DNA from 2 places in the Mesorhizobium sp. M1423 genome. Region 1 is predicted to be linked to the other one. Evidence: predicted binding sites of a transcription regulator. Region 1 holds the regulator's gene; the other holds the start of a gene.
The links. The regulator LexA, encoded in region 1, represses DNA repair genes until DNA is damaged. The targets are predictions, from matches to a motif close to TGTTCNNNNTGTGTTCNG.
Positions count from the first base shown of each region.

Region 2: NKG95_RS23450 (DNA recombination protein RmuC) is a predicted target of LexA. The motif match lies at 2,039-2,056, and genes of this name have one in related genera.

Region 1 covers NZ_JAMYKU010000006.1:153,166-156,580, reverse strand. Annotated here, with positions in the region: gene NKG95_RS10290 (ComEC/Rec2 family competence protein) at 1-1,314, shown strand, start outside; gene lexA (transcriptional repressor LexA) at 1,308-2,039, opposite strand; gene kynU (kynureninase) at 2,511-3,415, shown strand, end outside.
Region 2 covers NZ_JAMYKU010000020.1:69,474-72,888, forward strand. Annotated here, with positions in the region: gene NKG95_RS23440 (cation diffusion facilitator family transporter) at 1-228, shown strand, start outside; gene NKG95_RS23445 (GFA family protein) at 296-700, shown strand; gene NKG95_RS23450 (DNA recombination protein RmuC) at 744-2,006, opposite strand; gene def (peptide deformylase) at 2,110-2,640, shown strand; gene fmt (methionyl-tRNA formyltransferase) at 2,657-3,415, shown strand, end outside.

The sequences.
Region 1 (3,415 bases):
TCGATTGCGGCCTACCTCGTCTTTTCCGGCATTGTGGTGGCGGCCGAACGCAGCTTCATCATGCTGGCGGTGATGCTTATCGCCGTGCTGTTCGACCGGGCCGCGCTCACCATGCGCAACCTGGCGATCTCGGCCATCGCGGTCATTCTGGTGTCGCCGCACGAGGTGGTCGGTCCGAGCTTCCAGATGTCCTTCGCCGCGACGGCGGCCCTTGTCGGCGCCTATGCAGGCTGGTCCGATTACCGCGCCGGCAGGGCCACCACGCCGCCGCCGCGGTTGTCGCCGCTACGCTTTGCCGCTCGAAAGGTCCTGCTGGGCATGGGCGGCCTGGCGATGACCTCGATCATTGCAGGGAGCGCCACGGCGCTTTTCGCCATATGGCATTTCCAGCGCGTGGCGCCGCTCAGCCTGTTCGCCAATCTGGCCATCATGCCTATCGTCTCACTGGTCGTCATGCCCTTCGCCGTCCTCAGTGCGCTGGCGATGCCGTTCGGCGCGGATGGGCCTTTCCTCTACGTGATGGGCAAGGGGCTGACGGCGATGATCGCCCTGTCCGGGTGGATCTCCGAGCGCTCGCCGATCGATGCGGTCGGGCTGATTTCGCTGAGATCTGTCCTTTTGGTGACGATCGCCCTCGTCATTGCCAGCATGGCGACGACCTGGTTGCGGCTCGTGGCCCTTCCTTTTGCGCTCGCCGGCTTGCTGACGACAACGCAGACGCGCGTACCCGATGTATTGATCTCGGAGGACGCACGGCTGGTCGCGCTGCCAATCGGCAGCGGTGAACTCGCGGTCAACCGGGCACGCCCGAATGAGTTCACCATCGACAACTGGAAACGCGCGCTCACATCAGAGGCTATCGTCGCGCCAGAAACACCTGGAAAGAACGATCCGCAATTCGACATTGCCGATCCGGCCGACCTACCGCCGGGCATGCCGTTCATTTGCACGGACGGTCTCTGCCTTGCCAGGCATCCATCCGGCGCGATCATCGCGCAAGCCAAGGACCGCGATACTGCACGGCCAGCCTGCGCCTTTGCCAGCTTGATCGTCATCGACGACGCCACCGCCCATAATCCCTGCTACTACGACCGGCTGGTCCTCGTCGTCACCAAACGGCAACTGGCGCGCGCGGGAAGTGCGGCCGTCTATTTCGATCCACAAGCGGCAACATGCGCCGAAATCCGCTTCGCCGTCGAAAAATCATACCGGCCCTGGCACGTGCAGCGGAAATTTTCACGCACGGCGCGGGGCATGCCGCCATACCGCAGAGCCGACAAGCCAAAAGCCGGCGCCAAGGGCGCAACTCAGTAGCGGCGGATCAACCCGACGAGCTTGCCTTGTACCTTGACCCTGTCTGGCCCGAAGATGCGCGTCTCGTAGGCCGGATTGGCCGCTTCCAGGGCGATCGAGGCGCCTTTGCGGCGGAACCGCTTCAGCGTCGCTTCCTCCTCGTCGACCAGTGCCACCACGATCTCACCAGGGCTCGCCGTATCGGCATTGCGGATGATCACCGTGTCGCCGTCGAAAATGCCAGCCTCGATCATCGAATCGCCTTTGACCTCAAGCGCATAATGCTCGCCGCCCATGATCATGTCCGGCGGCACCGAGATCGAATGCGTCTGGTGCTGGATGGCATCGATCGGCACACCAGCGGCGATGCGGCCCATCACCGGGATAGACACGGCGGCAACGACATCGTCGTCATTGCCGGCTGCAGGGACGCGCGACGATGTCGGCTTGCCCTGCCGAGGACCTTGCCCAAGACTGCCCTGGATGACACTCGGCGAGAACTTGCGTGCCGCATTGAGGCCGGGGGCGATCGAATCGGGCAGGCGCAGCACCTCCAGCGCACGGGCCCGGTTGGGCAAACGGCGAATGAAGCCGCGCTCCTCCAGCGCCGTAATCAGCCGGTGGATTCCCGATTTGGAAGCCAGGTCGAGCGCTTCCTTCATCTCGTCGAAGGAGGGCGGGATACCGCTTTCCTTCAGCCTTTCGTGGATGAACATAAGCAGTTCGTGTTGTTTGCGCGTCAGCATAGCGACCCCCAACAGAATCAGAAAAACAAACCCAGAACAAACACTATCTGTTCCAGTTGTGTTCCGCAACTGTTTAAAGTTTAATGAATGTGTTAGGGCTCGGGAAACGATACCACTCACCAAACCGGAACGCTGCATTTTCACCGCCGCGGGCCTCATCGCCTTGATTCTGCTTTCGTTTTCGGCCTCTGGGTTCCCAGAAGGCGGCACTGGTATCGGCCGTCAGCCGGCAAAGGGGCACGGAATTGAAGCCGTATCGACTGTGCGGTTGGCCAATGCACCGTGAACGAAACGAACTCAAAACGCCAACCTTGGGTTGGCTTGGCTCCTGGTTTCCACCGCGTGGTCAGGCAACTTGTCGCCGGTGGGGCCTTGCTGCGCGATACCAGGTAATGGAGAACCGCTCGTGACCGATGGATGCCGTCGATGCGTGTCCGGCGTAGCGGTGAATCTTGGGGGAGCAGACAAATCATGACAGGAATTCCCGATCTCGTGGCCACAAAGGCGTTGGATGCTGCAGATCCGCTGCGCGCGATGCGCGACCGCTTTGTGCTGCCGCAAGGAGTGATCTATCTCGACGGCAATTCGCTAGGGGCCGCTTCGCGTGCCGCTTTCGATGAATTGAGCAAGGCAGCGACCGAAGAATGGGCGCATGATCTCATCCGCGCCTGGAACACGGCCGGCTGGTTCAACATGCCACTCGAACTCGGCGACCAGCTCGGGCGCCTGATCGGTGCCGCGGCCGGCCAGACGGTGGTCTGCGACACGACATCGGTCAACATCTACAAGCTGCTGCACGCCGCCATGGCCATGCGGCCGGAGCGGCAGGTCATCGTCGCCGAGGGCGACAGTTTTCCGACAGACCTCTATATGGCTGACGGTGTGGTTTCGATGCGAAAAGATACGCTGCTTCGCCTCTCGGGGGTCGACGCGCCGAGCATCGAAGAGCTGATCGACGAAGGCACCGCCGTGGTGCTGGTCAACCACGTCAACTACAAGTCGGGCGAACTGCGCGACATGCCGGCGCTGACGCGCAGGGCCCAGGAGGCCGGGGCGATGATCGTCTGGGATCTCTGCCACACCGCCGGTGCGATGCCAGTCGAGCTCGACAAGGCAAACGCCGATTTTGCCGTTGGTTGCACCTACAAATATCTGAATGGCGGACCGGGCGCGCCTGCCTTCATCTATGCGGCTGAGCGGCATCTTGCCGACATCCAGCAGCCGCTCACCGGCTGGTGGGGCCATGCACGGCCCTTCGCCTTCGAGCCAGGCTATGCGGCCGGCACCGGCATCCGCCGGTTTCTGTGCGGCACCCAGCCGGTCCTGTCGATGCGCACGCTGAAGGGCGCGCTCGACATCTGGAACGATGTCGACAT
Region 2 (3,415 bases), on a different contig from region 1:
GGCGTACTGACGCTCCATATGGGGCCTCAGGAGATCGTCGCCGCTCTGAGCATCGAGTTCGAGGACCACTTGTCGGCGCCCGAGATAGAGACCTGCGTCGAACGCCTCGAGACACGGCTGAAGGCGGAGATGCCGGAGGTCACGCGCCTGTTCGTCAAGCCGCAGACCACCGGCACCTGGGAACGGCGGAGCAAGGCCTTGGCGGCGTCCGGAGGGGAGCCGGCCTGAGGAAAATGGCTGCGCCATCGGGCAGTCCCGGTTATGATTGCGCGCAAAAGCTCCAGGAGGAACGAAGATGAAAATCGACGGCGGGTGTCATTGCGGCGCCATTACTTACGAGGCCGAGGTCGATCCGGAAAAGACCACCATTTGTCACTGCATCGATTGTCAGAAGCTAACCGGAACGGCCTTTCGCGTCACCGTGCCGGCGTCCGAGGACAATTACACGATCACCAAGGGCGCGCCGAAAATCTACATCAAGACCGGTTCGAGTGGTGCCAAGCGCGCTCAGGCATTTTGCGGTGAGTGCGGCTCGCATCTCTACGCCACGTCGGCGGGCGCGGGACCGAAGGTTTACGGCATCAGGGTCGGCACGGCATGGCAGCGCGATCAACTGGTGCCGAGAAAGCAGATCTGGCATCGCTCGGCGCTGCATTGGCTGCCGGAATTCGAAGGCACAACCATCATCGAGGAGCAGTAGCGCCAGACCGGGCGAAGCCTCGGCTCCGGTTCCGGCGTAGCTCTCAATCGTCGCCTTCGACGACCCTTAGCCTCAGCTGCCCGGTTTTCGAATCGGCAACACGCGCGCTGCTTTCCGCTTTTGCTCCGCTGCCATTCGACCCAGCAGTGTCCTCCGCCGGCTGCACGCCAAACTCCAGCGCCTCGATCTTTTGTCCGCGCCTGGTCACCTTCGATGTCGAGACGAGGATGTCCTCGATATCCTTGGCCGATTGACCGAAATGCGTCTGCAATTTGCGCACCCGCTCGTCGAGCCGAGAGACGTCTTCCATCAGCCGGATGACCTCGCCCTGGATCAGGTGCGCCTGCTCGCGCATACGGGCATCCTTGAGGATCGCCTGGATGACCTGGATCGACAGCATCAAAAGCGATGGCGAGACGATGACGATCCGCGATCGATGCGCCTTTTGGACAACGGCCTCGAAATTCTCGTGGATTTCGGCGAACACCGATTCCGAGGGCACGAACATGAAGGCAGTGTCCTGCGTCTCGCCCTGGATCAGGTATTTTTCGGAAATATCCCGGACATGCACCTCGATGTCGCGGCGGAAAGCCTGAGCGGCGGACTTCTGCAGGTCGGCGCCTTCGGCGGCACGGATGGCATTCCAGGCCTCGAGTGGAAACTTTGCATCGATGGCAAGCGACGGTGCGCCGTTCGGCATCTTCACCAGGCAGTCGGGCCGGCTGCCATTCGACAAGGTCGCCTGGAATTCATAGGCGCCGTGGGGCAATCCGTCGGCGACGATGGCTTCCATACGCGACTGGCCGAAGGCGCCGCGCGTCTGCTTGTTGGAAAGGATCGCCTGCAATTGCACGACCTGGCCGGCCAGCGACTGGATGTTGCCTTGCGCGATATCGATGACCGCCAGCCGCTCCTGCAGCTTGGCGAGGCTCTCATGCGTCGATCTCGTCTGCTCGGTCATGGTCTGGCCGAGGCGGCCGGTCATGGCGTCGAGGCGCTGGCCGATCGACTGGGTCAGTTCGGCCTGACGCGCCCCGAACACTTCGGCGATAGCGCCCATACGGCCCTGCATTTCCGCCTGGCTTGCTAAGATGCCGGCCATCCGCACCTCGGCGTCGCGGGCGTGGTCGGCGGCTTCGGCGGCCGCCATTGCACGCGCCTTGGCCGATCGCCAGAGCGCAATGACGAGCGCCACGAACAGGCCGAGGAACAGCATTGCGCCGAAACCCAGGGCATGGCCGAGCGTGATCGTGGTGGCGCCGAGGCGGGCGACAGGTTCGGACAGGATGGTGGCCAGATCGTTCATGCCGACAGCATAGATGATTCGGTCTGGCGGCACAGATCAAAACGTGAACGACCAGAAGGCGTCCCGGTTGACGCTTTTCCTGCGAGGTCTTAGGTGAGACGCCATGTCGATCAAGCCGCTTATCATCCTCCCCGATCCCGTCCTGCGTCAGGTTTCAAAACCGGTCGAGCGTGTCGACGGTGATTTGCGTAAACTGGCCGGCGACATGCTGGACACCATGTATGACGCGCCCGGCATCGGCCTCGCGGCGATCCAGGTCGGCGAACCCTTGCGCTTGCTGGTGATCGACCTCGCCAAGGAGGACGAGACGCCGGCACCGCACGTCTTCATCAATCCCGAAATCCTCGACAGCTCCGACCAGCGTTCGGTCTACGAGGAAGGCTGCCTGTCGATCCCGGATTACTATGCCGAGGTCGAGCGTCCGGCAGCGGTGCGGGTGAAGTATCTCGATCGCGACGGCAAGCTGCAGGAGCTCGAGGCCGAGGGGCTGATGGCGACCTGCCTGCAGCATGAGATCGACCACCTAAACGGCGTGCTGTTCATCGACCACATCTCCAAGCTGAAGCGCGACATGGTGGTCAAGAAATTCAAGAAGCTCGCCAGGGACAAGGCGCCGGGCAAGATGGTGGGATAGGGGTCGACGAATGCCCCTGCGTGTCATCTTCATGGGTACGCCCGAATTCTCCGTGCAGACGCTGCGAGCGATCGCCGGGGCAGGGCATGAATTGGCAGCCGTCTACACGCAGCCGCCGCGCGCCGCAGGCCGGCGCGGGCTCGAGCTGACGCCGTCGCCGGTGCAGCGTGAGGCGGAGCGGCTTGGCATCGAGGTGCGGTCGCCGGTGTCGCTGAAGAGCGAGGCGGAGCAGCAGGCGTTCCGCACCTTGCGCGCCGATGTCGCCGTGGTCGTCGCCTACGGGCTGCTTCTGCCCAAACCTATTCTCGAGGCGCCGCGGCTCGGTTGCCTCAATGGCCACGCATCGCTATTGCCGCGCTGGCGCGGCGCTGCCCCTATCCAGCGCGCCATCATGGCCGGCGATACCGAGACGGGCATGATGGTGATGCGGATGGAGGAAGGCCTCGACACCGGGCCTGTGGCAATGGTTGAAAAATGCGCCATTGGACCCGACATGACGGCCGGCGATCTGCACGACCGGCTGATGATCCTGGGTGCTGCGCTGATGGTGCAAGCGCTCGAACGGCTCGAGCGGAATACGCTGACATTTACCACACAGGCGGAGGTGGGGGTGACCTACGCCAAGAAAATCGATAAATCGGAGACTCGCATAGACTGGCTGCGACCTGCCGGCGACGTGCACAACCAGATTCGCGGCCTGTCGCCCTTTCCCGGTGCATGGTGCGAGGCCGAAATCGGCGGCCGCATGGAACGGCTGAAACTGCTTCGCTCGACG